DNA from 3 places in the Viridibacillus sp. NPDC096237 genome. Region 3 is predicted to be linked to each of the others. Evidence: riboswitches for the same ligand, from Rfam matches in the RefSeq annotation. Region 3 holds a riboswitch; each other region holds the start of a gene.
What was found. Region 3 has a riboswitch for cobalamin ahead of ACQKMD_RS16915 (ribonucleoside-diphosphate reductase subunit alpha). Riboswitches for the same ligand answer to the same signal wherever they lie in the genome.
Positions count from the first base shown of each region.

Region 1: another riboswitch for cobalamin. It lies ahead of ACQKMD_RS03390 (ABC transporter substrate-binding protein); the one in region 3 lies ahead of ACQKMD_RS16915 (ribonucleoside-diphosphate reductase subunit alpha).
Region 2: another riboswitch for cobalamin. It lies ahead of ACQKMD_RS13930 ((2Fe-2S) ferredoxin domain-containing protein); the one in region 3 lies ahead of ACQKMD_RS16915 (ribonucleoside-diphosphate reductase subunit alpha).

Region 1 covers NZ_JBNNTI010000002.1:101,619-112,468, forward strand. The annotation lists gene ACQKMD_RS03340 (ECF transporter S component) at 1-420, opposite strand, end outside; gene ACQKMD_RS03345 (cob(I)yrinic acid a,c-diamide adenosyltransferase) at 431-1,027, opposite strand; gene ACQKMD_RS03350 (bifunctional adenosylcobinamide kinase/adenosylcobinamide-phosphate guanylyltransferase) at 1,049-1,450, opposite strand; gene ACQKMD_RS03355 (histidine phosphatase family protein) at 1,402-2,001, opposite strand; gene cobS (adenosylcobinamide-GDP ribazoletransferase) at 1,974-2,750, opposite strand; gene ACQKMD_RS03365 (bifunctional adenosylcobinamide kinase/adenosylcobinamide-phosphate guanylyltransferase) at 2,777-3,349, opposite strand; gene ACQKMD_RS03370 (pyridoxal phosphate-dependent aminotransferase) at 3,322-4,416, opposite strand; gene cbiB (adenosylcobinamide-phosphate synthase CbiB) at 4,403-5,359, opposite strand; gene ACQKMD_RS03380 (adenosylcobinamide amidohydrolase) at 5,361-6,833, opposite strand; gene ACQKMD_RS03385 (FecCD family ABC transporter permease) at 6,836-7,831, opposite strand; gene ACQKMD_RS03390 (ABC transporter substrate-binding protein) at 7,828-8,781, opposite strand; cobalamin riboswitch at 8,911-9,100, opposite strand; gene argS (arginine--tRNA ligase) at 9,436-10,850, opposite strand, start outside.
Region 2 covers NZ_JBNNTI010000024.1:50,881-61,730, reverse strand. The annotation lists gene ACQKMD_RS13950 (energy-coupling factor ABC transporter ATP-binding protein) at 1-92, opposite strand, end outside; gene cbiQ (cobalt ECF transporter T component CbiQ) at 85-879, opposite strand; gene ACQKMD_RS13940 (energy-coupling factor ABC transporter substrate-binding protein) at 881-1,183, opposite strand; gene ACQKMD_RS13935 (energy-coupling factor ABC transporter permease) at 1,180-1,941, opposite strand; cobalamin riboswitch at 2,140-2,323, opposite strand; cobalamin riboswitch at 2,559-2,755, shown strand; gene ACQKMD_RS13930 ((2Fe-2S) ferredoxin domain-containing protein) at 2,956-3,321, shown strand; gene cobJ (precorrin-3B C(17)-methyltransferase) at 3,346-5,019, shown strand; gene ACQKMD_RS13920 (sirohydrochlorin chelatase) at 5,041-5,931, shown strand; gene cobK (precorrin-6A reductase) at 5,928-6,704, shown strand; gene ACQKMD_RS13910 (precorrin-8X methylmutase) at 6,717-7,367, shown strand; gene ACQKMD_RS13905 (cobalt-precorrin-5B (C(1))-methyltransferase) at 7,370-8,482, shown strand; gene cbiE (precorrin-6y C5,15-methyltransferase (decarboxylating) subunit CbiE) at 8,460-9,680, shown strand; gene cobI (precorrin-2 C(20)-methyltransferase) at 9,673-10,380, shown strand; gene cobM (precorrin-4 C(11)-methyltransferase) at 10,380-10,850, shown strand, end outside.
Region 3 covers NZ_JBNNTI010000036.1:6,939-17,788, forward strand. The annotation lists gene ACQKMD_RS16865 (sensor histidine kinase) at 1-560, opposite strand, end outside; gene liaF (cell wall-active antibiotics response protein LiaF) at 557-1,258, opposite strand; gene ACQKMD_RS16875 (PspA/IM30 family protein) at 1,370-2,032, opposite strand; gene ACQKMD_RS16880 (ABC transporter permease) at 2,047-2,397, opposite strand; gene ACQKMD_RS16885 (metallophosphoesterase) at 2,577-3,668, shown strand; gene ACQKMD_RS16890 (undecaprenyl-diphosphate phosphatase) at 3,778-4,602, shown strand; gene ACQKMD_RS16895 (response regulator transcription factor) at 4,736-5,446, shown strand; gene ACQKMD_RS16900 (ATP-binding protein) at 5,436-6,794, shown strand; gene ACQKMD_RS16905 (PepSY domain-containing protein) at 6,796-7,485, shown strand; gene ACQKMD_RS16910 (PepSY domain-containing protein) at 7,577-8,749, shown strand; cobalamin riboswitch at 8,985-9,163, shown strand; gene ACQKMD_RS16915 (ribonucleoside-diphosphate reductase subunit alpha) at 9,304-10,850, shown strand, end outside.

The DNA.
Region 1 (10,850 bases), on a different contig from region 3:
TACTACGTTTAACAGCGTTGTCATTAATAGTAATGGCACTATTGAAAAGAAAAATTCTGGTGAATTCAGCCAGTAAAATGGTAAAGGAGCCAAAATTCCGTTAGTAAAAACGGCGAAAATCCATTTTGAATATTTTCTCCCCGCATTATGAAGCTTAGCAAAGCCCCATAATATGATGAACATTTCTACAGCAATAAAGATATGCAATGGACCAAGGAATGAACCACCCGTCATCGCTGAAATTAGATGACCAATTGCTGCTGCTGTACCTGCTGCTACTGGTGGTAAAAAAACTGCACCTAGAAAAGCGGGAGCAGAATCGAGTGCCATAGATCCCATACCGCCAGGCACTTTAATCATTGCTCCAACTGCACATAGAGCTGCAATCATTGATGTTAAAGTTAAAGTTTTAAGTTTCATAATTAATCATTCATTCCTTTGCTTTTTTTGAACGCCCACCATCTTTAAATACCTTTGCACTACGAACATATTCAGTATCTGGTACATTTAAACGTGCATTTACTACGCGTGCCGCTGCAAATAAATAATCAGATAAACGGTTTAAATAACGCTGAACCACTAATGGTACATCGCCCTCTTCAGATTCTTTTAGTAAAGTAACCATTTGACGCTCTGCTCGACGAGTAATTGTACGTGCAATGTGTAAGGTAGCAGCTGCAGGTGAGCCACCTGGTAAAATAAATCTTTCAAGTAATGGTGGTTCATCCATTAATACATCAATACGTTTTTCCATAACTTCTATAGGTCCATCTGTCATTTTGTAATGACGCTCCTTCATAACATTAGCAAGGTCCCCACCACAGTCGAATAATTCGTTTTGCATTGCTTCTAAATCTTCTAATATATCTTTAAAAATCGCAGGGTCTAACTCAGTCATTGCCTTACCGATAAATGAATTTAATTCATCAATTGTGCCATATGTTTCAACACGTTGACTGTCTTTGTCCACGCGTGCTCCGATAATACTAGTTTTCCCCTTGTCACCTGTACGTGTGTATAAATTCATCTCTCGTCCTTCTTTCCTTTATTATTTTATTGTTTCAGCTATACCATACCAAATACGTGTTATTTGTGGGCTAATTTTAAATAACCCCTGATAAAATCTTCCACAAACATCACGGATCTTACGTGTATTAGCATCAATTGGGACAACGCCTCTACCCATTTCTGTAACAATAACAATAAGTTCCTTCTCAGTACCTAACACTTGCAGTCGCTGTAATAATTCCGAAGCTAACGTATCCTCAGCTACACCTAAATGTTCTGCCACTACATTTTCAAGACCTGAGACAACAATTGTCGAAGCTTCTGGCGCAGACATTGGTAACTCACTTTCTAGCCAAGCAATATCTTTTTTCCCCTGCTCTTCTAGCCAGTTTCTTACATAGTCCCTTTTACCATTATAGGCTCCACCGATAAAAACGTGCATCGCTGTCCCTCCTCGAACTCTTTTTTCGTTGACCAGTGTAAAAGATATCGCTCATCATGAGAAACTTGCCATTCCCAAAATGTTTTTTCCTCTGGTGCGAATTGCATTAGCAAAGCTCTAATTGAACCTCCATGCGCAACTATCCTATAAAACGACATATCATTTGGCAAAGATTTTATGGCTTCTATCACACGAAACATGACTTGCGGTAATGTCTCACCATTTGGTGGTGCCAAATCATATGGATTGTCAATCCAATTGCGATATGCTTGTAAAGCTTTTAACTGTTCATAGGTTTTGCATTCAAAATCACCGAAATGACTTTCACGAAAACCACTATTTTCAATGTAAGTAGCATTTGGAAAATAACAAGCAGCTGTTTCCTTACAACGTTTTAAATCACTTCCGAAAACAGTTGTCGCCAATCCATCTATGACCGGCAAATTTTGATTAGGAATAATCGGCTCATCCGTCCAGCCAAGATACTTTTTTTCGACATTACTTTTAGTTTTAGCGTGACGCATTAACTCAATAGTAATAGCGTAATCCATAAAATGGCCTCCATTCCTTCTATAAAGCCGCCAAGTAAATCACCTGAGCTTCCACGAAAATTGCGCACGGTCCAAATTTTATAAAGACCTGACGCAACAACTACAATCACAAATAATATAAGAGATAAGATGATATCCTGACTCCACCAAATTATGAGAGGTAACCCAATAAACATAGATACACATGTCATAACAAGAAATTGTGGTACATATAATTTTTCTTTAAAAAAGTATGCAAGTCCTTTTTCTTTTGAACATTTTGTTTGGATAAAATATAAGGACATTCCCAGCCGTGCTAGAAATGGTACAGCCACGATCCATATTATAGAAAGTCCACCTTTTCCAATCAATTCGGCTAAGAAGAAAATTTTCGTTAGTACTAAAAACACCAAAGACATCGCACCAAAAGCACCTATCCGAGGATCATCTAAAATTTCAAGTCGCTTCTCTGTATCACGATATGAAAAAAAGGCATCTCCCATATCTACCCAACCATCTAAATGCAATCCTCCTGTACAAATGATAAATCCAACAACAAGTAAAAATGCTGTTAGTAATGGACTTATATCCGTCCAATTTTGCAAACTATAAAATACAGTAGCTATGACTGCACCCATACAAGCACCTAACCATGGTAAAAATGAGAACATCCCCGTTATCGTCGGCTTTGTAAGTGGTAATTCCTTTTGTACAGGCACGATGGTGAAAAATTGAAAGGCAAGTAAAATACTGTGAATAATCGTGCGCAAAAGAATATTCCCCTTTCTAAATTGGATTATTTCCAGTGATGTATTTGTCCATATTCCATTTCAATTGCAATAGTTGCTTCTGCTACAAACCATTGATGAATACGACCAAGCCATTGTTGATAAAGTCTAACTTCGTAACTAGTTGAAATGGGCTCATCTAGTACCTCATTAGAGACGACAACAATCGGTACATTTTTTTCACGTAATGCATGAACCGTATTTTGCATCGCTATAAATTTACGTTCGATACATCCCTCTACTTGAAAACAACACACACCAGTTTCATAACCGTCATAAAATTCGTTCGTTAACCATGTAGTCACACAATCCCATAATATCGCGTCACCTTCAGTTATTTTAGAGAGAATCTTGGAAAATTCAGTTGGTTGCTCTATTGTCGTCCACTGTTGTCCAGCTCGATCATTTTGGTGTCTGGTAATTCTTTGCTTCATTTCATCATCAAACGGTACACCTGTTGCAACATAAACAAGTCTTTTTTTAGGCATAGTTGACGCTAAATTTTCCAGGCATTTTTCTGCATATGCACTTTTCCCACTACGCACCCCACCAGTTATAAAGACGAGTTCGCTTGAAACCAATGCGTCATCTCCTCCTCTAATTGATCCATTGCCTTCTGTGTCTTCATACCTACGCGGAACCATGTACCTTCCATACCGATAAAATTCTCTGTATGTCGCAGTACTATGCCTTTCTCAAGCATATAAATAAAGAAATTTTGTGACTGGGCAATATCGGGTAATTGAAAGCTCACATAATTTGTGACACTGTTCGTAACAACACAATGATTTCTTCGCAAAAAGGCTTGGAAACGCGTACGCATTTTTTCAGCATAGTCACAAGCCTGTTGACGGAAAACATCTTCTTCCTTACTTAAACATCGTGCTCCTATTTCTGCTGCTATACCATTAATATGCCAATGAGATGCAAGTTTCCGTATTGCACTCGATATCTCAGGTGCGGCTACCATATAGCCAAGGCGTATACCTGCAATTGCGTACATTTTCGTCATTGAACGGACAATGATCAACTGCGGATTTCCCTTTACTGATTGTATAAAAGATGCACGCTCATCAACAAAATCTATAAAGGCTTCGTCTAAAACAATGCTACAATTAGACTCTTTTGCAAATGCAATTAACTGATGTAACTCTTCTTTTGAAGGTAATACACCAGTTGGATTATTAGGGGTACATAGATATAGTACATCTGCATTTTGCATTGTTTGTTGAAGTTCGTCTAATGGTAACTTCCAATTAACGAGATCTTCACAAATTGCACGCTGTATTTCTACACCATTTTCTTTTAATGTCGCTTCATACTCTGAAAAAGTCGGATGTAAAATAATTGCATTATTTCCCCGGAAATATGTCGCAAGTAATGAGAATATTTCTGCCGCACCATTTCCTAAAACGATGTTTTCTGTAGAAATGTCGTGATATTTAGCAACAGCAGATAGAAATGGCTCACCTTCAGGATCCGGGTAGCTTTGTAATAATTGCAAGTAATCGATCCATTCATTTTTGATAAAATCCGGCGCACCAGATGGATTTACATTTTCACTAAAGTCTAATATATCAGCAGGCGGTTGAATGCCCAGTTGTGTATATAAACGATATGGATTAGCCCCATGATTAGGTAATAACAACGAAAACCCCTCCTAAAATGACCATCAGTAGCCAAAATAATATAGTTACAACTTGCATCTGTTTAATCGAACGTATAATATGCTGTGGTACAAGTTCCATATGGCCCTCACCCATTTTCGCACGATTCGATATAACCCCTTTATAGCTATTCACACCACCAAGCTGAATACCTAATTGATGAGCTGTAGCCGCCTCGAGCCAGCCACTATTTGGACTTGGGTGTTTCTTCGCATCGCTTAGCCACCCTTTCATGCGGTACGTAAATGGTTTTCTACTTTCATTTTTCGTTCCTAGTAAAAGCAGTAAACCTGTGATTCTACTTGGCACATAATTTAACACGTCATCCGTATGTGCAGCGACATATCCAAAATCGGCGAAGCGCTCATTTTTGTAAGCGACCATTGAATCAAGCGTATTAACCGCCTTATACATCCATAGACCAGTTCCACCAAATAAAAACGCCCAAAAGAGAGGTGCTGTTACACCATCACTCGTATTTTCAGATACTGTTTCTACTACACCTCTCGTTACTTCCGGTACGGATAAATGCTCCGTATCACGCCCTACAATCCAAGATAATTTCACACGTGCTTCCTGTAATTCACCTGATACGAGGGGATTGTATACTTCAAGTGCTGCTTGTTTTAGACTTTTCCCTGCTAAACCTACAGCTATTAATATCGATTCTACAAAAATACCTAGAATAATATTGAGAGAATATGCAGTATAAATTATCGCGAATGTAACTGCTGTTGTTAATCCAACAACGATTAAGACAAGAATAAAACCTTTTGATTTACGATGTTTACCATTATTTAAACATTCTGTTAGTTTAGCAATCAAATTACCAATCCATCGAACAGGGTGTGGCATTTTGGGAGGGTCACCTATTAACCAATCTAAGGTAATTCCAATAGTACAAGCAATAATATGTGCTAACATTTTATAACCATCCCTTGGCACGTTTGTATTCTTGTAGTGCTGTAACTGTCGTTTCATAAACCCCATGACCAATCAGCTTGCCAATATCTGTGATAGGGCCAGCGTATTCCATGAACGTACCATTTTGTGTCGCGGCAATTAATAGGCTATCAGTTGATGTACCTGTTGCAATCGTATGTGATATTGGATCCATGATTTCCTCTTGCTGCATTGCTTTTACCTTTGCTTCAGTAGCTGTTATCATTGCTTGCATAAAGGACTCTTCCGTTAATTTCCCGTTAATGATGACCCAAGTATTGATCGTTCCTATATACGGTTTACTTACTCTTTCATGCGCCTTTGAAACATCCACTGCATTTCCAACACCGGCGGTCACAGCAACAATAATACTTCCAATAGAGCTTGAAAACTCGCGAATAACTACATACTTAGTTGCAACTGCCGTCATCATGGCCACTGTATTAGAAGGCATAAAATTATGTTGTTCTAGATAACTTTTTAACTCCTCATGGGCATCTGCACACATATAACTCAAATCGACTGCACGATTGACAAAAGATTGGAACCAACCAAAACCTGCATTATGAACAGCTGAGGATACGGTTTTTAAAGGAAATTCCGTACGAAGTTCAACAAATTCATCTCTTACTTTGAATTGTTCTTTAGTTACTACATATGATTCACGTTCATCAATAGCGGTTGGCATTAATGTAACTTGTGGCTTTGGCAATTCTGGATGCGGATAGCTTGAAACGCGTGTATTATATACTTCTAAAATTTGTTGTTCTTTCAACACTTCATGTGGTTCACCAATAGCCTTAACATGCCCATTCTCCATTAACAACAGCTGATCACAATATAGTGAAGCTAAATTCATATCATGAAAAACAGAGATAACTGTTAAGCCATTTTGTACTGCTTCAAGACGAATCATATCTAGTAGTTGGCGTTGATGTGCAATATCTAAATGATTCGTTGGTTCGTCTAAAAGTAAGATACCGGCTTGCTGAGCAAGTGCTTGGGCTACAAATGTACGTTGTTGCTCCCCACCTGATAAAAACTCGAGATTTGTATGTTCATAGTAATCCACACCGGTTTGATTCATAGCTTTTTTCACTGCGTGTTCATCTTGTTCTGACCATGTTGAAAACCAACTATTTTGATGTGGATAGCGACCTAAAGCTATCGTCTCACGTACTGTATGTGAAAAGGAATGGGCATGAAGCTGAGGTAATACAGCCATTTTGCGCGCAAATTCCTTCGGTGAGAAGTTTTTAATGTTTTGTTCCTCGATAAGTACTTGACCGGTTGTTGAAGGCAAGATACCACTAATCACTTTTAATAACGTGGATTTACCACTACCATTAGGTCCTAATACACCAAGAATTTCACCCTTCTTCACGGTAAACGAAACGTCTTGTACTATTGGCCTGGTAGCATCATAGCCTCCAGTAACATTTTCTACAGTAAGCATAATTACGCACCCTTCGTTCTTCTTTGTCGGAAAAAGATATATGAAAATACTGGCGCTCCAATAAATGCAGTAATAACACCAATTGGTAACTCTGTTGGTGCAATAATCGTTCGGGCAAATAAATCACAAACAATTAGTAAAGATGCTCCATTTAAAAACGATAACGGTAACAAGTGTCGGTGATCTGCACCAAATAAAAGACGTGTCATATGTGGTACAACAAGTCCTACAAAGCCAATTGTGCCAGACACTGCTACTGCAGCACCTGTTAACATAGATCCACCAATTAGTATAAGCATTTTACTTTTCTTCACATCAACACCAAGATACTTCGCACGTTCTTCTCCAAATAACATAGCATTTAATTCACGACGGTTTAGCCATAATAAAAATGAGCCGATGAGTACAAATGGCCACACCATTTTGACATATGGCCACCCACGCATTGAAACGCTCCCCATAAGCCAGCCAATGATTTGGCGTAACTCATCTCCTGTTAAAGCGATTAATAAAGAAATAACCGAACCCAAAAATGAACTAACGATTATACCTGTTAAAATCAGTGTTTCCATCTTCAACGTACGATCGACTAAACGTGCAAAAGCCATTACACCCATCATCGCCAATATGGCCCCTAGCATGCTGAAGACTGGTAATGTATATATACCTAAAATAGGGGTCGAAATGCCGAAAAAGAGCGTCACCACAGCACCTACTGAGGCACCGGATGACACTCCTAACGTATACGGATCGGCGAGTGGATTTTTCAGCAATCCTTGGAAAGCCGCACCAGCGATTGCTAGTGAAGCACCTACTAATCCTGCAAGCACAACACGCGGCATTCGTATTTTCCACAAAATATTCGTCGCTGTTGGATCCGCTGCCGTGTTCCATAACGTACTAATTGGTACTTTAACAGAACCAATTGATACACCTAACCAAATACTAACGATTAAAATCACAAAGGCTATGGTGTATCCTATAATGGTTTTCTTCACTCAAAAGCCTCTGGATATACTGCTTTTGCAATGACCTCTAATCCTTCAGCAAGACGAGGACCTGTACGGCTTGTTAAGTTCGCATCAACTTGAACAACTTCATCATTTTTAACAGCTGTGATACTATCGAATCCTTGGCGTTTTTTCACTTTCTCGACAATATTTTTTAGGTTGTATTTCACAATAATTGTATCTGGATTACGTTTCACAATTTCTTCAGGGTCAATTTGGAACCAACCTGTTTGATCTGCTGTGACGTTTTTAATATTAGCTAGATCAAACAATTCTTGCATAAATGTATCTTTACCTGCAGTGTAAATATTAGGTTCATCTGATGTTTCGACGAATGCTGATTTTTGTTTTACATCTTTCACTTTTGCTTGTACTTCTTTTACTTTTGCTTTCATATCATCAGTAATCTTCTTAGCCTCATCCGCTTTACCAGTAATGTGGCCAATTTGTTCAATTGTTGAATATGTTTCATCAAAATTCTTAGCGTTTTTTACAACGAAAACTTTTAAACCAGCATCACGTAATTGTTGAAGACCTGCTTCAGAAGTACCTAAAAGTGTTTCGTGTGCAAAAACAACTTCTGGATTTAAGCTAATAATTTTCTCGGCGTTAAATTCCATCTCACCGATTTTTTCTTTTTTCGTTGCCGCTTTAGGATAATCATCATTATCCGATACAGCAGTAATTTCTTTTTCTAATCCTAACGCGAAAAGAATTTCTGTGTTACTTGGTACCAAAGTAATAATGCTCTTTGGTGCTTCTGTAAATTTCACATCATTGCCAAGTGCATCAGTCTCTGTTAATGGATACCCTGCTACCTGTTGCTCTGTCGCTGGCTCACTATTTTCCTTTTTCTTTGTATCCTCCGTTTGGCCACAGCCTACTAACACGCCTAGTGCTAAAACGAACACTAAACAAAATTGCCATATTCTCTTCATTTACTTTTCCTCCTTTTTCATAAAAAAAATCCCTCGTTTTACGACGAGAGATACGATGACAGTGGATATATACATAGCAGTACTGATACTGCACTTTTACTGACACCATTTCTATCCGCGTAGTTCTAATTGGTAGTCTCCATGTTGGTAGGTCTCCTGGCTCGTGATCACAGCTTACCGCGCCTTCCCAAAGCGCTAGGCTTCAGTGACAGATTACGACTTGCTCACACTTACAGTGGCGGGACCGCGTCGGATTTCCACCGACTTCCCTTTTCTCTTTACATAATCTAAGTAAAGAACCAGCATGTATCACAATATACAATTTTTTATTACATCGTGTTCAATTATACAGAAAATTAAATACTTGTCCAAGTTGTTTCAAATAGGGGTGGTAGAATTATGAGAACTACCTACTTGAAGTTTTCTATTATTTTCGTTTTTATTATTTATTTTAAAAGTAAAAATGAATTGAATGATTTTAGCTATTTTATCCTTAATTTGAGCAATTTCATTTCATTTTTCTCCTTAATCTGTCTTTATTTAATCAAAAAGACTATTCTTCACTGAAATAGTGAGGAATAGTCTAATTTGTAAGCGTCCATTAAACCCTACAGCAATTTCTGCAGAAGAAGATAGATGGGGCTCCTTCAGTAATTACATTTTTTCAGGTGCTGATACGCCAATTAGTTTTAGTGCATTGGCGATTGTTGTACGAACTGCTGTGATTAGAGCTAAACGAGCTGCTGAGCGCTCTTTGTTGTCAGCATCTAATACTTTTTCAGCATTGTAGAAGCTGTGGAAAGTTGCTGCTAGTTCTTGAATGTAGTTAGTAATACGGTGTGGTGTACGATTCTTTGCAGCATCCGCAACAACTTGTGGGAAGTCCCCTACTTTTTTCAAGACATCAATTTCTTTCTCTGCATTAAGAAGATTTAAATGTTCTTCAGAAGCAGCTAAACCTTGTTCTTTTGCTTGGCGTAAAATTGAAGAAATACGAGCATGTGCATATTGTGCATAGTATACAGGGTTTTCGTTTGATTGCTTAACAGCTAAGTCAAGGTCAAAGTCCATATGAGAATCACCAGCACGCATTGCAAAGTTGTAACGAACTGCGTCTAAACCTACTTCTTCAACAAGCTCACGTAAAGTAACCGCGTTACCTGTACGTTTACTCATTTTCACTTTTTCGCCGTCTTTCATTAAGTTCACCATTTGGATGATCTCAACTTCTAACGTATCTCGATCATACCCAAGTGCTTCGATTGCAGCTTTCATACGCGGGATATAACCATGGTGGTCAGCTCCCCAGATGTTGATTAGCTTAGTAAAACCACGTTGGATTTTATCTTCATGGTACGAAATATCAGGTGTTAAATATGTGTATGAGCCATCATTCTTTATAAGTACTCGATCTTTGTCATCACCAAATGTAGTAGAGCGGAACCAAGTAGCGCCTTCTTCTTCAAATACATGACCATTTGCACGTAATTTTTCTAGAGCAGTTTCAACTTTACCTGATTTATAAAGTGATGTCTCAGAATACCAAACGTCAAAGTCTACACGGAAGTTTGCTAAATCATTTTGTAATTTACCAAGTTCCAATTTCAAACCATGTTCACGGAAAAATTCAAAGCGGTCTTCATCTGGTTTACTTAGGATAGAGTCACCAAACTCAGTAGCTAGTTTACCTGCGATATCAATAATATCTTGTCCATGATAACCATCTTCAGGCATAGTAGCTTCTAAGCCTAAAGATTGTTTGTAGCGCGCTTCTAAAGATGCTGCTAAGTTATTGATTTGATTCCCCGCATCATTGATGTAGTATTCACGTGAGACATCATATCCTGCAAAATCTAAAACGTTACATAGTGAATCTCCTACAGATGCTCCTCGTGCATGTCCTAAATGAAGGTCACCAGTTGGGTTAGCTGATACAAATTCCACTTGTACTTTTTCATTGGCACCAGCCTGTGAACGCCCATATTCTGTACCTTGTGCTAAAACAGTTGTGATAACTTCTGCTAGGTAGTCTTTACGTAGCACAATATTCATAAAACCAGGACCTGCGA
Region 2 (10,850 bases), on a different contig from region 3:
TTTTTAATAGAAAGAGAAAGGTCTTTTAATGCAATAGTGCCGTCTGCATAGCTATGGGTAAGATGTTGTATATCAAAAAATAGCTCATCCATTTAGACTACCTCCAAACGCAAAATAAATGGCTACAATGCTAATAGAAATTAGTACAATGCATAGCCAATTTCGTTTTGAAAATGAGTAATCATCCTCTAATAACTTTATATCATCCATATAACAGCGTGAATTCATAGTTATAGTTAATTCCTTCGAACGTTGAAAAACCTGTAGCAATAATGAAGAAATAAGTAAACCTAATGAATGTAAACTTTGTTTAATAGTTATATAACCAAGTCGGGAATTTTGCGCTTGATGGATTTTTAGTAATGTTTCTAAAAAAACGAAAATGAAGCGATATGTGATTTCTATTAATTCTATTAAAAGGGTAGGAACTCTTAATTTCCGAAATACATGTAATATATCATGTATCGGTGTTGTTAATGTTAAAAAATATAAGCAACTAATACTACCAAGAACAGTATAAAAGAGTTGGATTGCCATTTCTAAACTATGTTTTGTTATAAAAATATGCAATCCAAAAACCCTTGTCGTCCAAAGTGGTGTAGGTATGAAGTTATAATTACCTGTAAATAAAATCAAAATGGTCAGCATACCCGTTAAAAGGAAAAAACCAGGTACTAATAATAACTTGATATAGTATTTAAAAGGAATTTTAGCGCCTAAAATTGTAAAAGCACTCATCACAGTAAATGTGATGAGTGATATCAGAGTGTCTTTCACAGTTAAAGAAAATAACATCAGAAAAAAGGTAAATGCCATTTTCTCAATAGGATGAATATGCTGCCAACGATTCATATAAGCATATTTATCAATAAGGATCATCTTATATTTGACTCTCTTTGTTATTAACATTATTCTTGCGTTTGTGTTTACCTCGTGTTAAACCAATAAAGTAACCGATAAATCCAGCACCAATGGCTGCTTGAAGACAGAATAATAGACTTTCAATTTCCCCACTTGGCGGCTCCCAAATACTTGAGAACCAAGGCTCATATGAAGCATTTATTTCGCCAATAGCTGCTTCAGCTTCACCATCAGCTCCTCCAAATTCCGCTCCCTTTTGAATGAATAGCGGGAAAATAGCAAGAATGACAACGATTGCTATTAGTATTAAATTCTTTTTCATCGCTGTTCAGCTCCTTTCGAGAAGACATGAAGTGCTTTTAGCTCAGAAACATTGTATTTTTTCAAGAATTTCATAATAATAACAGTTAAAATACCTTCAGAAATAGCTAAAGGAACTTGAGTTAAAGCGAAAATACTACTGAATTTCGTGAACGACGCAAAGAATCCACCAACTTCAGAAGGAAATGCAAGTGCTAATTGAATAGAAGTGACAATATAAGTACCAAGATCGCCTAAAGCAGCAGCCAAAAATACTGCAAATGCAAAAGATAATCCAGCTTTAGTTGCCCCTTTATAAATACCGTATGCAATTAGTGGACCAACAACAGCCATAGAAAATGCATTGGCTCCTAAAGTTGTTAAGCCGCCATGTGCTAATAAAAGTGATTGAAATAATAGAACGATAAAACCTACAATACTCATTGCAAATGGTCCAAATAAAACAGTTCCTAAACCAACCCCAGTAGGGTGAGAACAACTACCAGTTACAGATGGGATTTTTAGTGCAGATAATACAAAAGCAAATGCCCCTGATAGACCGAGCATCATTTTTGTATCTGGATTTTCTTTAATTGTTTTACGAATTGAACGAAATCCAATAATCAAAAACGGAATCGTTACCGCCCACCAGAAGATAGCCCATTCAAGAGGTAAGAACCCCTCCATAATGTGCATGGCAAATGCTTGCTTTGGAACAATCATGACAAATACTAAAAAGTAAATCATTTTACAATTAAAGATTGATTTTAGCTTATTCATGTTAATCTCCCTTTTGTGTATGTATTGTTACAGGCGACTTATTAGTTGAAAAATAACACCTCCTATGAAATACCTCTCTGGATAGGGCATAAGCCATTTGTCATAAAAAAGCACCTCTTTCATAGAAAGAAGTGCGTGAAGGAATAGTCATCAGTAAATAAGACTTACTCACTTTCACACCCATCCTCGTAGGTTGAAACATTTCCTCACTTCATGGTAGGTCTCCTGGCTTAGAATCATCATTTCACTACTGCCTTCCCATCATTAGACAGTGACATAACGTAGCAAAACTCCTCAACACAGTGGCGGGACCGCGCCGGATTAACACCGACTTCCCTTTTAAGTTAAACGCTAATTTAACACCATGAAGTTTATTGAATTATTAGATTTCAGAATATAGTGTATCATGAGAATTTTCTTTCTACTAGATTTTTTTTGAAAAACTAAATAAATTAAATTGAAGTAAAAACGTTGCAGAAGCTGTTTTCAACAACAATATTTTGATGAAAATGTTTATTTAATATTATGTCAAGATATTAATTCTTAAAAAATCTATTTGAATCTAACAAAATTTAGTATATGATAAATACAGCTTTAGAATTTACTGAATAATACAATTGAATAACAAATTTAAAAGTGCCAACATGTTTAGAACATAGAGCAAGTTGGATAATAGGGAAATCGGTTCGAATCCGATGCAGCCCCCGCTACTGTAACGCTGATGAAATGATAATCCTCACTGGTGAAATACTGGGAAGAGATCAAAGTAAAGTGACGCGTAAGCCAGGAAACCTGCTTTTATAATTATGAACGATACTTTTCGGAGGGAAAGGTGAAGGCTACAGTAGATGACGCTTATTTATTTTTGTGTGTTGTCTGAATAATCTAGTTTTTAAACCTTAATTCCTTGAATTAAGGTTTTTTTATTTAACAAAATAGTTAACTAGCTGCCAATTTACCCTATTTCCATAGTTTTTTCATAAGAAAAGATGAACACCATTTGGGAGGATCACTATGACAACTTGGAATTTAGAAAGTATGAAAAGCCATTTGCTCATTTGTAACGGCAGTAGCTGTTTAAAAAAGGGCGGTGAAGAAGTTACACTGGCAGTAAGAGATGAGATCTCTAGACTTGGAATTGATGAACAAATACATACAACTCGAACTCGCTGTAATGGTCGTTGTAAAGATGCTTGTGTCGTTATTGCATATCCACAAGGTACTTGGTATAAAGCAGAATCTCCTGAAATTGGTCGTCAAATTGTACGTGACTGTATCGACCAGCAAGTTGCACCACATGTCGTCTATCAAACGATTAATGGCAATATGACGAAAAACCCGATATCAGGAGCGATTAAAGGGATTTCGAAAAATAGATAGATGTTACGAAAAGGAGATGCTTGAATGTCACAACTTGGCAAACTTTATGTAGTTGGTTTTGGTCCAGGGGATTTTAAACATATTACAACAAGGGCAGTAGAAGCACTGCAAGAAAGTGATTTCATTATCGGTTATAAAACCTACGTAGAACTCATTCAAGATTTAATCGATAGTAATACCGCTGTCATCAGTACAGGTATGACTGAAGAAGTATCACGAGCGCAAGAAGCTGTAAGACAAGCTGAAAATGGTAAAAAAGTTGCGGTCATTTCAAGTGGAGACTCTGGTGTTTATGGAATGGCTGGTCTAGTTTATGAAGTGCTAATAGAAAAAGGATGGACTGAGGCAACGGGTGTTGAAATTGAAGTTATTCCTGGTATTTCTGCAATAAATTCATGTGCCTCTTTACTAGGCGCACCAGTTATGCATGATTCATGTACGATCAGTTTAAGTGACCACTTAACACCTTGGGACTTAATTGCAAAACGAGTGGAAGCTGCGGCAATGGCGGATTTTGTAATCGCTCTTTATAATCCACGTAGTGGTCGCCGTACACGCCAAATTGTTGAAACTCAGCGTATTTTACTACAATATCGTTCACCAGAGACACCTGTAGGGCTAGTTAAAAGCGCCTATCGTGATCGCCAAAACATCATCATTACGAATTTAAAAGATATGTTGAATCATGATATTGGTATGTTAACGACAGTTGTCATCGGTAATTCATCAACATTTTTGTATGACAATAAAATGATTACACCCCGTGGTTATCAAAGGAAGTACACATTGAATGCTGAACAACAACCATTAAAACCACATCAACGATTGAAAGAAGAAGCTGAGCCTTGGGCAATGGACCAAGAAACTGGCATTCAGCGAAGTCAAAATATTGATAGCGTACCTGCTTTAGTAAAAGCTCAGCAATTGTCAGTTGTAAAAGTTGAATCAAAACCTACTATTGGCTCTTTTGAAATGGCGTTGGATGCATTATCACGTGTAACTGATCAGCAAGTGGCAACACAGGCTACTTATGTACAACAAGAAATGGAATCTATATTCGAATTAGCAGTCAGCCCCGGTGTTGCGAATAAACGATTTACACCAAAACAAATGATGACTTTAGCAGAAGTAGTTGGAGAAAAAGGGACGATGGAGTATACACCAAATCATAATATTCTATTGAGAATACCAACGACAACTCCAGATATCATCACAGCTAAATTGCGAGATGCAAACTTTATTTTGTCCCCTGTTGGTGATGTTGTAACAATAAAAGCATGTGATTTCTGTGATGGTGAAAAAACAGGCGGTATTCCTTATGCAGAGGAACTTCAAGAGATATTAGGGGGCCTACACATGCCAAAAGAATTTAATATCGGCTTTAATGGATGTGGAATGGCTTGTTACAAAGCCGTGATGGAGGACGTTGGAATCGTCTATAGAAAAGGTAAATTTGATCTTTTCGTAGGTGCGAAACCAGTTGGTAGAACAGCTCATCCAGGGCAACCAGTAGCAGAAGGTATTGATCCTGAAAAGATAGTAGAAGTTGTCAGTAACATCGTTGAAGAATATCGTCAAAATGCGCATCCGAACGAGCGCTTGTTCAAGTACTTCAAACGTGTGAAGCGAATTCAAGGATTTAACTATCAAGATATGTCACCGAAAATTGAAATTGAACCTGCTCCTTGCGGGGATTAAAAATTAGGGGGAATTGTATTTATGCAAGCTATATTATTCGTCGGTCATGGTAGTCGTTTAGCAGAGGGTAATGCTGAGGTTAATAAATTTGTAGAGCAATTAAAGCCAACATTAGATAGTCAATTACTAGTGGAATCTTGTTTTTTAGAATTTGCATCACCAAACATTGCACAGGGGATTGATAACTGTGTCGCTAAAGGTGCTACGGATATCCATGTTATTCCGATTATTTTATTACAAGCAGGACATTCGAAAATTCATATTCCAGCAGCGATTGATGAAGGGAAAGAAAAATATCCTACTGTACAAATTACATATGGTCGTCCACTAGGTGTACATGAATCCATTTTCTCAATATTAAAAGAGCGTTTAACAGAAGCCGGTTTCAATCATGAATCGGAAAATAAAGATACAGCTATTTTATTAATCGCACGTGGTGGTAGTGACCCAGATGCTAATAGCGACTTTTATAAAATTGCTCGTATGCTTTGGGAACAATTAAATGTTCATACAGTAGAATGTGCTTTTATGGGGGTTACTTATCCAACAGTTGAGGAAGGTATTGAAAGATGCCAGCAGCTAGGAGCGAAAAAAGTAATTATGCTTCCTTACTTCCTATTCACGGGTATTTTAATGGAACGTATGGAACAAATGGTCTTAAGCTATCAAACTATGTATCCTGAATTGGATGTAAAACTAGCAGCTTACTTTGGGTACCATCCTGAACTAAAAACAGTTTTAACAGACCGTGTGGAAGAATCGCTTCAAGGTGATGTGAAAATGAACTGTGATACTTGCCAATACCGTATCAATGCAATGGAGTTTGTAGAACATCATCACCATCACGACCATGATCACGACCACCATCATCATCACGATCATGAACACGAACATGCTGGTACTGCGAAATGATTTTGTTTTTAGCAGGTACGAGCGATGCCAGAGCATTGGCGATAGAGTTACAACAAACTGGATACTCAGTTTTAGCAACTGTTGTCACTGAATCAGCTGCAAAAAGTTTAGTTGAAGCAAATATAGAAACGCATATTGGTCGTCTAACAGCGGAAGATATGGCTCAATTTATTCAATCAAAAAATTTACAGGCTGTTGTTGATGCATCTCATCCATTTGCTGAAGAAGCATCAAAAAATGCGCTAGCAGGAGCAAAACTAGCAAATGTTCCATACATTCGATATGAACGTGAAAGTCAGCGATTTGGAGATGAAAAATTAATCCTAGTAAAAGACTATGAAGAGGCAGCGAATTTAGCAGCAAAAAAACGTGGCGTTATTATGCTTACCACGGGCAGTAAAACACTAGGTACATTTACTGAGAAGCTAATAGGTTTAGAGGATACAAGAGTCATTGCCCGTATGTTACCACGTTTAGACAATATGGAAAAATGTGCAGAACTTGGTGTAGAACAAAAGAATATTGTTGCTATTCAAGGACCTTTTTCAAAGGAACTAAATATCGCACTTTATAAGCAATATGGTGTCACTTTAATGATTACAAAAGAAAGTGGAAAAGTCGGTTCAGTCGACGAAAAACTAACAGCAGCTCTTGAATGTGGCATTGAAACAATTATGATTGCAAGACCAAAAGTAGCTTACGAAAATGTTCATTCTACTTTTGATGATGTGATTCAAGCATTACAAACTCAACTTCAACTTTCCCAAATATAGGAGGCAATCCAAATGGATTTCAGAACAGATTTTAAACCTTTAACAGTTGACCCAGATAAAATTTACGAACATAGCTTTGCCACTATTCTAGAAGAATATGGTCCACATGATTTTACAGAAGATGAATGGAAAATTATTCGTCGTATTATTCATGCTTCAGCCGATTTTGATTTAGGTCGCTCAGTAATCATTCATCCAGATGCGATTGAAGCAGGTATTCGAGCAATTCGTTCTGGTAAAGCAGTAATCGCTGATGTGCAAATGATTGAAAGTGGTACTGGACATAAACGTTTCCAAAAACATGGTGGAGATGTATATTGCTATATTTCTGATGATGATGTTTCGAAAGCAGCTAAAGAAGCCGGTGCTACGCGTGCCATTATGTCTATGCAAAAAGCTGCACATTTACATGAAGGTGGAATTTATGCGATAGGTAATGCGCCAACTGCATTACTTGAATTGATTCGATTAATAAAAGAGGGGGTAGTAAAGCCTGATTTAATTATCGGAATGCCTGTTGGTTTTGTATCTGCTGCAGAGTCAAAAGAAGAACTAGCTAAAATAACGGAAGTGCCGTTTATTACAAATCTTGGACGTAAAGGTGGTAGTACTGTAACTGTTGCGGCACTAAATGCTATCTCACTATTAGCAGACCAAGCTTAATGATGCAAAAGAAAGAGAAAAAAGATCCATCGCAAATGCGTCATGGCTATACAACAGGCGCTTGCGCAACAGCCGTAACGAAAGCAGCTTTAACGGCACTTATTACAGGTGAAGCACAAGAAACAGCTACGATCCATTTGCCGGTGGGCCGAGATGCAACATTTACTATCGAAAAAAATGTCTTTGAAGGAGATTCCGTGAGTTGTGAAACGATAAAGGATGCTGGAGATGACCCAGATGCAACGCATAAAGCATTAATCATTTCTACTGTCAGTTGGGGAGAACATCCAGGAATAATTTTAGATGGAGGAGTCGGTGTGGGGAGAGTGACCAAGCCGGGTCTTCCTGTTCCTGTTGGAGAAGCGGCTATCAATCCAGTACCTAGAAAAATGTTAAATTCTACAGTTCAAGAAACGCTAGATGAATTTCAAATTGACCGTGGCGTTAAGGTTGTTATTTCTGTTCCTGATGGAGAAGAAATTGCAAAAAAAACGTTAAACGGAAGATTGGGGATTATCGGAGGTATTTCCATCTTAGGCACTAGAGGAACGGTTGTACCGTTTTCTAGTTCAGCATATATGGCAAGTATTGTGCAGGCGATCAGTGTAGCCGTTGCCATGGGCTGCGATCATGTTGTATTGACAACAGGGGGACGTAGTGAAAAATATGGCATGCAACAATATGAAGGACTTTCGGAAGAAGCTTTCATTGAGATGGGCGATTTTGTCGGTTTTGCACTCAAGCACTGTAAACGACTAGGTATTAAAAGAGTGTCATTAGTAGGGATGATGGGGAAATTTTCGAAAGTGGCCCAAGGTGTTATGATGGTGCATTCAAAAAGTGCAGCTATTAACTTTGAGTTTATGGCAGAACTTGCAAAAGACGTCGGAGCATCAGATAAGCTTGTACAGGAAGTATGCGGTGCGAATACAGCTTCTCAAGTTGGTGAAATGATGATGGAAGCTGGTTACAATCAATTCTTCAATCATTTATGTGAAGCTTGTTGTACATCGTCACTTAATCATGTGCGTGGTGGTCTCATCATGGATACCGCTATTTATTCAATGAAGGGACAATTATTAGGGAGGGCTGATGGCATTGACTCAATCGATTAAACTGATTGGTATCGGTGATAACGGTCAAGAGAGTTTATTACCTCAATATTTATCATGGATTGAAGATAGTGAAGTATTAGTAGGTGGAGAAAGACTTCTTGCATTCTTTCCTCACTATACAGGAGAAAAAATTGTCGTAAAAGGCGGCTTAAAACCGCTAGTAGAACTATTGAAAAATGAAACGCGTAAAACAGTCATCTTAGCATCAGGAGATCCATTGTTTTACGGTCTTGGTGGCTATTTAGCGAGCAAAATAGATATCGAAGTTTATCCGTACTTTAGTTCCATCCAATTAGCTTTTTCAAAAATGGGTGAAAGCTGGCAGGACTCTTATTTAATAAGCGTTCATGGACGTAGTATGAAAGGTTTAGCGCAGAAAATTGATGGTAAATCGAAAATCGCATTGTTAACAGATGCTGATAATAGCCCGAGTAAAATTGCTGAATATTTATTATCTTTTGGTATGAAGGAATATCGTGCGTTTGTTGCAGAAAATATGCAAGGCGAAGATGAAAAATACGGTTGGTATGAATTAGAGGATATGCAAAATCATGAGTTCTCTCCTTTAAATGTTGTCATTCTCAAAAAAGTAGGTAAGAGCCCGAAATGGACTTTAGGTATTGATGATGAAGAATTTTCACAACGTAAACCCGACAAAGGGCTTATTACGAAGAAAGAAATTAGAGTACTAAGCTTATATGCTATGGAATTATCAAGTAATAGCACGGTATGGGATATCGGTACTTGTACAGGTTCAATGGCGATTGAGTCTGCGAAGCTTGCACCAGAAGGAAAAGTATTTGCGATTGAAAAAAATGAAGGTGATCTTGAAAACTGCCTACAAAATCAACGTAAATTCCGAACTGATTTAACAGCAATTCACGGCAAAGCACCAGAAGGTCTTGATACTTTCCCGAATCCAGATGCCATTTTCATTGGTGGTACTGGTGGTAACATGAAGAATCTTCTTCAAGTATGCTGTGAGCGTTTAAACGAAGGTGGAAGAATTGTTTTAAATGCAGCAACCATAGAAAATTTATACCGTGCAAATGAGGCATTTGAAGAATTTGGGTTTGAAACATCTATTATGCACGCTCAAATTTCTAGAAGTAAACCAATCTTAGGTATGAAACGATTTGTGCCATTAAATCCAATTTATATTATTACAGCAAAGCGAAAGGAAGACACCAATGAGTAATTTCGGTACATTATACGGCCTAGGAGTAGGTCCAGGAGATCCTGAACTTATAACAGTTAAAGCATTTCGTGTGATTCAAGAATCACCAGTCATCGCTTATCCGCGAAAACGCAAAGGAAGTAAGAGCTATGCACAACGTATAGTTGATGTATATATTCGTCCGGGTGAAAAAGATATGCTTGGACTTGTTTTTCCAATGACGAAGGATCAAGAGATTCTTGATAGAGAGTGGAACAAAGCAGTTGAACTTGTATACGGAAAATTACAAGAGGGTAAAGACGTTGCTTTTGTGACAGAAGGAGATCCACTACTCTATAGTACATTCATTCACATGATGAAATTGATGCAAGAATTGCACCCAGAAATAGAGATAAAAACGGTTCCTGGTATTTCCTCATTCAATGGGTCAGCTTCACGCTTAGGTATTGCTCTTGCTGATGGGGATGATCATGTTGCTATTATTCCAGCTACTGACGATTATGATGCTATGAAAAAAGCACTTGAAGACCATGATGCTGTTGTGTTTATTAAAGTTGCAAAAGTAATGGATCTAATGATTCAAGTATTAAAAGAGTTAAATCTATATGACAAAGCATCTGTCGTAACAAAAGTTACCTCTGATGAGGAAGTAATTTGGTCAATGGATGAATTAGAAGATGCAGAGCTAGAATATTTAACATTAATGGTGGTGCGTAAATAATGAAAAAAATATACATAGTTGGGGCAGGACCTGGAGATCCAGATCTAATCACAGTAAAAGGGTTAAATATTTTACAAACAGCTGACGTTGTTATGTATACAGATTCACTAGTAAATGATGAACTTATTGCTAAAGCAAAACCAGAAGCAGAAGTAATTAAAACAGCAGGGATGCATTTAGAAGAAATGGTTGGTGTAATTGTGGACCGTGTAAATGCTGGCAAAACAGTAGCACGTATTCATACAGGGGACCCTGCAATGTATGGGGCGACAATGGAGCAACTGGCATTACTGAAAAAAGAAGATATATATGCAGAAGTGATTCCAGGTGTCAGTTCGGTATTCGCTTCAGCTGCAGCAATTGGGGCCGAACTAACGATTCCAGATCTAACGCAAACACTAATTTTAACTCGTGCTGAAGGTCGTACACCTGTACCTGAATTTGAAAAGCTTCGTGATTTAGCGAGTCAT
Region 3 (10,850 bases):
TGTTTTAATGGCTTCGTCACATGTATCGGTAAATCTTCCGGTACTGTTTCATTAACTGTCGATAATAACATAGAGGCAGCAAATAATTGTTGAGATACGGAATCATGCAATTCGCGAGCAAGTCGTTGTCTTTCTTGGATAATTCGCTCTTGAATTATTTTATCCTCAGCCTCAGCGCGTTCATTTGTAATACGTTGAAGACTTTTCCGTTGTGTGATGATTAAGTCTTCAGCAGAATCTAGAGATTTTCGAACGCTTTTAGATAAATGTTTCGTTGATACTGGTGTGTTCTTCTCTGTTTGTATTAAGGTTTGTAGTACATTGGCTAATTCTTTTTCTTTACTTTGCGTCAATGAAATAGACCAAATAGCAACACTAATACTGAATGTAGCTAATAATGTTATAATCCACAAAGCAAGTGGTAGTTCCAGGTAATATAACTTCCATAGAGGGGACCAAGTATCTAATTCAGGCATTCCCCATAAAATGAAGAAAATGAAAAAAATAATTGCAATTTCAAAAAAGAAAATTGATAGAAATCTTGGGATAAGTAATCTCATTTACGAATCACCTCAACATCCCCGAATAGAGTTGATACAGTAATAATAAGCTCAACAGTTGATTCAACTTCTGGATTGTAGCCGTCTTTCATCGAAATTGTTTTATTCCACAAACGTGGCATTTTGTTACCAAAGAGCTGTACATCTCCGACAAGGGTATTAAAATGAATACGTACTGGAACTTCGTATGGTACTGCAATACGTACTTTTCCAAAACCTTGGCGGATTGAAATAAGAGAAGTGCCTTTTGGTAAAAGTGTTTGTGTTGTATCTATTGTTAAATCACTAACGATCCCTTGCACGTGAATATCTTGCCATTCATAGGCATTAGCTGGTGTACTTTGTAATGAAAAAGCTTTATTTTGAATAATAGGTTGGACCTCAGATGGATTGTAATCAGACTGATCTGGTAACGATATCGAGACGGGAGTACCTTTTTTTAGCTGCCATAAAATATATACAAGTGTTACTACGACAGCTATGCGTAAGCTCCACATTGAAAATAATGAAATGATACTGATAATAGTACCTATCCAAAATGACCATTTTCGTCGTTTACTAATGCTCATATAAATCATTACGATGCCAAGAAGGGCGAAAATAATGCTACCATTACCGAAAAAAGTCACTTCGATAAAGACCAGCAATACAGAGATGATCAGTAACATCGTCAGTTTATTTGTTGTAATTTGATTCATGTTGTTCCTCCTTCTTCGCATCATAATGTTCAATTAATAGAAAAACTTAAAGGAGAAGGGCATCTGCCTTTCTCCTTTTTAGTATAACTGGCCTTCCAAAGAAGTCTAGTATTAGCTTAATTTTTCTTCATTAATTGTTATCGTTTTAGGAGCATTTTTTTCTAACAGCGCTAGGCGTTGCTCCATAGATGAAATTTCGTGCTCTTGATCAATTTTTTGCCCAAGACGCTCAATGTAAGCTTCCATCGATTCAAAAGTTTCTAACCGTTTACCAACTTGCCCGTTTGTCTCTGGATTTAAAACACGGTCCATTTGGTTATGGGCACGTGTGACATTTTCTTTCCCCATTAACTGGAGCTGACGAACTTTCATATCTTTAATTTTATGCTTCATTTCTTCGTATTTACGTTCTAGACCTAATAATTCTTCAGTTGCTTTGTTAATGCTATCTCTTAATACGATTTGTCGGTTTGCATAAGCAGACATTTCTTGTTCTGCAAAGCTGACTAAATCTTGTTCACCACTTAGGGTAGCAAGTTCTAATTGTTTTTGGCGTTTGTTGAACATTTCGATTGCCACTGCTAACTCATCTTCGAGTTGTTTTTTTAAAGATGCTTGGCGTTCTAACCATTTCCCAGTTTGCTCTGTTTGCTTTTCTGCTTCTCGGATATACTGATTTAGCATAGCAATAGGGTTTTTAGCTTCCTTTTTATCAAATACTGAATGTAAATCGGCCTCAAGAGTATATTTTAAACGTTGTAGTAAGTTTGCCATTATAATTTTCCTCCTTATTTAGATAATTCTTCCCATTGGTTTTCAAAATTTGTGAATGGATCATCTGTTTTTGCAGTAATGACAGTTGTATTTTCTTTACCGTCCCATTTACGAACGATATACCAAAGTGCAACGATTGCGATTAAACCGATGAAGCTAGGGATATTCGCTACAGCTGTTAGTAAACCTGCTATTGCAACAAGAGCCCAGATAATTTTTGCGAATGTTGATTCACTCTTTAGATAGAAGTGAATACCGGCATAAAGAATAGCTGCCGAAATAGCCAATCCTGCCATAGCTCCAAGTGAACATAAAATGGTGATAGCGGCGATGACGCCGATGATAAATAAACCGACTTTTTTCATAAGTTAGTGCCTCCCTTCGTTTGTATCTCCATATTACGCTAGGATTTGAATTGGACAAACGGCCTTGGAATGCATTTTCAACTAAGACCTGAGGCGTAGTTATTACTAGGTATGCTTCTAACAAGTTGTCTTTACGATGAAGTGCTATACTAACAGGATAAAGAATAAGGAGGAATTTTATGGAGAAGAGAATCGGGTTTGGATTAATCGCGTTTCTACTATATAATGCACTAGTTTATTATTTAGGCTGGAATGTATATACATGGCTCCATGTGGCCTTTTCTTTTGAGGGACCAGTCGTTTTTGGAGTGATTTGGGCCATCGTGGCTTATAGCATTCTTATTGAACGAATTCATCATAAGCTACACGTATTTAAAATTATAGGGAGCTACTGGATGATAGTTATTCAGTATGGCTTGCTGTTGTTCCCAATAGCGAATTTTCTTGTGTGGCTATTACCAGGCACACAATCAAAATGGCTTGGTTATGTTGTAGCCGCTTTATTGATTATCATTGTAGCCTACGGTAGCTATATGGCATACTCACCAGTTGTGAGAAACCTTACTATAAAAATACAAAAAACAAATCCGATACAAAAACAGTTACGTATGGTCATTGGATCTGATTTTCACTTAGGCATATTATCAAATAAAAAGCATTTAAAACGATTTGTGGAATTGTCCAATGAAGCAAAACCAGATGTTGTATTTCTAGTTGGTGATTTAGTTGATGATGATCCCGTTTGGTATGTGGAATATGGGATGGGTGAAGTGATGAAGCAATTGAAAAGTGCATATGGTGTATATGGAGTTTTAGGTAATCATGAATATTATGGACGTAAAATTCCATTATTTGTTCATGAAATGGCTGAATCTGGCGTAAACATTTTACAAGATGAAACAATTCTAGTGGCAGAGTCGTTTTATGTTACAGGAAGAGAAGACAAAACAAATACGAATCGAGCATCGCTAGAAACGTTAGCATCAAATGTTGACCACAAATTACCTTGGATTGTTATGGACCATACGCCCACTGATATTGAAACGCCGAGCAAACTCGGTGTGGATGTACATTTATCAGGACATACACATTTAGGACAAATGTGGCCTAATCAATACATCACACGAAAAACGTTTGAACATGATTATGGTTATAAATTAAAGGCAGCAACGCATACAATCGTGTCATCGGGATTCGGATTTTGGGGACCGCCAATTCGTACGAATAGCCGTTCAGAAATGTGGGTAGTAGACGTCGAGTTTTGTAAGTAATTTTTAACATAAAGGTAAAAGTTAAAAGTTGTTGATTGTGGTATGATAGTTTAGCTAGAAATGGCGTGAGGATTCGGCATTTCAATTATTAAAAGAATAAGGAGATACTATGGACTTTATTGAATTATTAAAGGCTCTTATTTTGGGCTTAGTAGAAGGTATGACAGAATTCGCACCCGTATCATCTACAGGGCATATGATCATTGTGGATGATATGTGGTTGAAAACCGAAGAATTTTTAGGAATGTATTCTGCTAATACATTTAAAATCGTCGTACAATTAGGCTCTATTTTAGCGGTTGTAGTAGTCATGTGGAAACGATTATTTAGTTTAATTGGTCTTTATAAAATTGAAGGTCAACCAACTAATCGTAAATTCAACTTAATTCATGTCATTGTAGGGATGTTACCTGCTGTAGTTTTAGGTTTTGCATTTAAAGATTATATCGATGACTATTTATTTGGTGTAAAACCGGTTATCATCAGCTTGGTTGCTGGTGCAATTTTAATGATTGTAGCGGATAAATTCGGACCAAAAAGACCGACAGTCACAACTTTGGATAAAATATCTTACGGTCAAGCGTTGAAAATCGGCTTAGTACAATGTTTATCATTATGGCCAGGTTTCTCACGTTCTGGTTCAACTATTTCCGGAGGGGTATTACTAGGTTTAGATCATAAAACGGCAGCGGATTTCACATTTATCATGGCTGTTCCGATTATGGCTGGTGCTAGCTTAGTATCTGTTTTGAAAAACTGGGAGTATGTGTCGATGGACGATATTGGATTTTACGCAGTAGGATTCATTAGTGCATTTGTTTTTGCATTACTATCGATTAAGTTCTTCTTAAAATTAATCGACAAAATAAAATTAACGCCATTTGCCATCTACCGCATTATTTTAGCGATTGTATTAGCAATTATCGTATTCTAATAGAAATTGAGTCTACCCTTTCTAAAGCGGGTAGGCTCTTTTTATATAGAAGATTTGTATATCATATAGTCCTTCTCATGGAATTTTCATAATGACATGGTACTATGAAAATAAAAAACGGTTGGTGAAAATAATGGTTGAGCGAATTTTAATCATAGAAGACGAGGAAAAAATTGCACGCGTATTGCAGCTGGAACTAGAATTTGAAGGTTATGAAACGGGAATTGCTCATACAGGAACAGATGGGCTTATATTATACCGCGAACAGCAGTGGGATCTCCTCCTAATTGATATTATGCTTCCAGGTTTGAATGGTCTGGATCTATTGAAGCGAATTCGTGCGACTGAATTTAATACACCTGTTATTATGCTTACTGCTAAAGATGATGTTGAGGATAAGGTAATGGGACTAGATCTGGGAGCTAATGATTACATGACAAAACCTTTTGAAATAGATGAATTACTAGCGAGAATTCGCGCCGCACTTCGCTTTAAACCACAACAACAGGAATTCGCTAAAGAGCAGGATGAATTTTTTCACGAGTATAAAGACTTGTCTATACATGAACAGACACGTGAAGTTAAAAGAAATGGTCTTTCTATTGATTTAACTCCGAGAGAATATGAATTGTTACTTTATTTAGTTAAGCATCCAAAGCAAGTCCTTTCACGTGAGCAAATCTTAGATGCTGTATGGGGTTATGACTATTATGGGGATACCAATGTCGTGGATGTTTATATCCGTTATGTTAGGCAAAAGGTTGATAAAGGAAGTAAAAAAACACTTATTCAAACAGTTCGAGGTGTCGGTTATGTATTAAAGGAGCAGGTGAATGAAGCTTAAGACAAAAATTCATGTTTTCTCATCGCTTGTCATGTTGATTATTCTGATGCTTACGATGATTGGAATTTATTTCTTATATGAAAAAATGGCCTATGACACAGAGTACAATCAACTGTTATCCGAGTCAAAAGAGCTTGTAACGTCTATTAGCCAAACAAGTAAAGTAAATGACCCAGCAACTATATTACGAGCATATCTCCCTCCAAGGGGTGAAATAAGACCCGTTGATAAAAATGGTAAGTCACTCGTTACGGTACAATCTACTGAAGTTATTGAGGATTATCATCCCAATATTGATGAGCATAAACGATATTCGGTGGAAAACTACGAGGGTATCCCAGTGTTATCAATGAGTATGCCGGCAATTTGGGTTGATGGTTCGGTGGTGCATATTCAAATGCTACAGTCCATGAAGGATGTAGCGCGAAATCTAGAGTTGTTACGACTTGTCTTGCTTGGTGTAACAATTATTGCGACAATTCCTATTGTACTATCAAGTATGACGCTTGGACGCATTGTTACTAAACCAATTCATCGGCTAATTGCTACGATGCAAGAAAGCCAAAAGTCAGGAACTTTTGAAAAAATAAATGTAGAAAATGACGGCCGAGATGAAATGGCTGAAATGAGTCGTACATTTAATGAGATGATGTTTCAGTTGGAGCAAAACTACCGTAAGCAAGAGCATTTTGTATCGAATGCTTCTCATGAATTAAAAACACCTTTAACTGTAGTTGAAAGCTATGCGCGTCTATTAAAACGTCGTGGTTTTGATAATAAAGAAGTGGCGAATGAAGCTGTACAAGCAATTTTAAGTGAGTCCATTCGCATGAATGAAATGATAAAACAAATGCTGGAATTAGCTAAAAATAAAGAGAATATTCCACTATCTATTGCAACAGTCGATATTTATAAAGTATTAGATGATACACTACATCAAATGCATCAAGCGTACGGGAGGGAATTTAACTTATTAGGAAATGGGCCCGCAATAACAAAAACTGATGAGCAAAAGCTAAAACAATTATTCTTTATATTCTTAGAAAATGCACGCCACTATAGTGAACGTGAAATCAATGTAAGTGTAGTAAAAGAAGGAACGCAATTTGTCGTCCGTATTCAAGATTTCGGCCAAGGCATTGCCAAAGAGAATATTCCTCATTTATTTGATCGTTTTTATCGTGTTAGTGAGGATCGCAATCGTAAAACGGGTGGTACTGGTTTAGGACTAGCTATTGGACAAGAAATTGCTGAGCGTTTAGCTATTAACATCACTGTATTAAGTACACTAGGTGAAGGAACTACAATCGTCTTGCGATTTGAAAATAGTAATGAGGAGGAACAATGATATGCGTATCCGTGAAAAACTATCAATACTATTCATTGTGACACTCATCATTATCGCGACGATTCTTAGTTTTATGATTTGGAATAAACTCACAAAAGAAACATCTCTTACAACAGAAGAAATTTATAATAATATTGAAACGATGTATGGAGGAGAAATTATCTCCTTCCTTACTATAAACGATCAATATCGAGTGCAACTTCAAAGAAATAACAAGTTTTATCAACTTAATGTTGATGCAGAATCGGGTAAAATTCTACAAATGACGCAGGATAAATCGGATGTTAAAGAAGATTTTAACTATCTACCAGAAACTGAAATACGAAAAATTATAAAAGAACAATATGACGGGAAAATAAAAAAAATCTCACTCAATACAAATAAGGAAGAACCCGTTTACCAAATAGAAATAGTAAATGGTAAAGAGCATATTAACTTATTAATAAATGCGATTAATGGGGAAGTTTTATCAGAAATTCAAGCAGATGCAGAGCAAGAGTCTTCACTCTTATCTAAAGAACAAGTGATTACTATTGCTAAGAAAAAACTAAATGGAACTGTCGATGAAGTTTCTTTTTACGATACGAGTGATGGCGGATATTATTTAGTGGAGATTGAAGGGAACGACAAAGATGCAGTATTTCAAATTCATGCTATTTCCGGAAAAGTGATTTCGACTACGTGGGATTAATAATTTCTCATCAAATTCTAATCTTGTTCTCCTTATTCTTTCATTTTCATTGTGTAAAGTATAAGTATCAACAAGGAGGAGGCAATTGATTATGAAAAAAATGATTACAGCTATAGCGCTTACAGGTTCACTTGCAGTTACAGGAGTAGTTGCAGCAGCAGGTATTCAAAATAGTGCAAGTAAAATTTTATCTTCAGAAGAAGTCTCAAAAAAGGCACTTAGTTATGTAAAAGGTACAGTTTATAAAGTTGAATTGGATAAAGAAAAAGGTACACAGGTATATGAAATCGATGTACAGGGCAAAAACAATAAAGAATACGAACTAAAGTTAGATGCAAAAACTGGAGAATTACTAGAAAAGAAAATGGAAATCTCAAAAGTATCTAATACAGTAAATGAGAAGCAGGTAATTGGATTAGCAAAAGCGAAAGAAATAGCATTGAAATCGGTTAAAGGCTCTGTCAAAAAAGCAAAATTAGATAGAGAAGATGGTATTTACGAAATCGAAATCATTAGAGCAGAATATGAATACGAGTTTGATATCAATGCGTACTCAGGCAAAATTGTGAAAAAAGAAAAAGAGAAAATCTCGAAAAAAGTAGTAACTGGCAAAATAATCGGTTTAGAAAAAGCAAAAAAAATAGCTCTAAATAATGTTGGCGGTACTGTACAAAAAGCCAAATTAGATAAAAGTGATGGCGTATACGAAATCGAGATTATTAACGGTGCTACAGAATATGAGTTTGAAATCGATGCAAAAACAGGTGAAATTCTAAAAAAAGAATCAGAAGTATCAGACGATGTAATCACAACTACTAAACCAAGCACTGGAAATACGACAAAACCTACAACAATTAACAAAGCAATAGGTATTGCAAAAGCGAAAGAAATTGCTCTACAAAGTGTTAATGGTACAGTGAAAAAATCGAAATATGACCAAGAAGACGGCGTATATGAATTTGAAATTTTAACAAATGAATATGAATATGAAATTGATGTAGATGCAGTAACTGGGAAAGCTACAATATCAGATAAGGAAAGAATAACAAAAACACCAAAAGCAACAACATCTTTCATCGGTGAGCAAAAAGCTTCTCAAATTGCTTTAACAAAAGCAAAAGGTACAATTACTAAAATAGAATTAGATGAAGAAGATGGCGTTTATGAAATTGAAGTAAAAGATGGTATGTATGAATATGAATTAGAAATTGATGCTATGACTGGTGCCATTCTAGACTTCGAAAAAGATTACGAAGACGACTAATTTCTTTGAAAAAGAACTTTGGCTACCCAAAATACGACTTTGGGTAGTTTTTTAATATTCTATTATATAAAAACAATTCCTTTCTCCTGTTTTGTAAAATCAAAATAGTTTATATAGGAAAATTTAAAACATTTTTTGTAGGTCTTTTGCTTTCATTTACTTTAATTAAGAATTTCTACTTGTATGATAGGAACACAATATGTTAGATTAGATTAATCAATAGAACACAATATATAGTATGTGAGCGAAAAAAGGTACCATATACGGTTTAAAAGGGAATTCGGTATAGAAACCGAAGCTGTCCCCGCAACTGTGAATGCGGACGACTGTTAATTAACCACTGAGCAATGCTTGGGAAGGATGACAGTCGGATGATGCATGAGCCAGTAGACCTGCCTTTTTCGCATGACGACACTTTCTTCGGGGGTTGAGAAGTGGAAGCGAGAGACTTTGCATTGAACAAATTACTTTTGATTACAAAAGTATTTTTTTGTTGTGATTTCAACTGTTTCCAATTTTAAAACTTAGAGCGATGGCTCTGCCGAAGAAGGCAGATTCATCGCTTTTATATTTGTAAAAAAGGAGACGACAAAATGATCCAATTAATGACATATGAAAGAGCAACATTATTATCCCGCTTAGAGGAAGAGTTCGGAAGAGAAGAAATCAGTCTGCTAATTCGAAAAGCTGAACGTTGGGAAGAAAAGAATCCAGAAGGTACTGATGCTGAATGGACAAAGGCGATGAGCCTAGAAGCATTAAGCTATTTAGATGAAGAGGATACATATTGGACTTTCGTTGCAGCTCGTTTATTATTAGCAGGCGTTTATAGAGAAGCGTCTGTGGTACGTCAGCTAGAAGTTAGTCAAGTATACACAGCATTTGCTAAACAAGTTGAAAAGCTTGTTGAAAAAGGTTTATATGATCCAGCTTTAACAGAATCATATACAAACCAGGAGCTTGAAGAAATCGGCTTAATGCTTGAACCTAAACGAGATGAAATTTTTACATATATCGGCTTAAAAACGTTGTTAGACCGTTATGTAACATGTGATTATAACAAAACACCAATTGAATTGCCACAAGAGCGTTGGATGATTATTGCAATGACACTTATGCAAAATGAAAAAACAAATCGTCTTGCAAAAATTAAAGAATCTTATTGGGCGATGAGTAATTTATATATGACAACTGCAACACCTACACTATCAAATGCTGGTAAAACCCATGGTCAATTATCAAGCTGCTTTATCGATACAGTTGATGACAGTTTACAAAGTATTTATGATTCAAACACTGATGTTGCGACACTTTCGAAATTTGGCGGTGGTATTGGTGTTTATATGGGGAAAGTACGTAGCCGTGGCTCATCTATCCGTGGTTTCAAAGGGGCATCAAGCGGAGTTGTTCCTTGGATTAAACAATTAAATAATACAGCCGTATCAGTAGATCAACTAGGTCAACGTCAAGGTGCGATTGCGATTTACCTGGATATTTGGCATAAAGATATTTTCCCATTCCTTGATTTGAAATTAAATAACGGGGATGAGCGTATGCGCGCACATGATATTTTCACAGGCGTTAGCTTACCGGATATCTTCATGGAGGCTGTTGAAGCACGTGAAGATTGGTATTTATTTGACCCGCATGAAATCCGTGAAGTAATGGGCTTTAATCTAGAAGATTATTATGACGAAAAACTTGGACAAGGATCATTCCGTGAAAAATATGAAGCTTGCTTAGCAAACCCAATACTAACGCGTGAAGCAGTACCAGCAATTGATATTATGAAACGTATTATGCGTAGTCAGTTAGAAACTGGCGTGCCATTTATGTTCTATCGTGATGAAGTAAATCGTAAAAACCCGAATAAGCATGAAGGTATGATTTACTCAAGTAATCTTTGTACAGAAATTTTCCAAAACATGAGCGCAACTCAGTTCGAGTCAATTACATTAGAGGATGATGTTATTGTAACTCGTCGCAAACCTGGAGATTTCGTTGTATGTAATTTATCATCTATCAATCTTGGACGAGCTGTACCTGCTGAAGCTTTAGAAAGGTTAATCCCTATCCAAGTACGCATGTTAGATAATGTTAT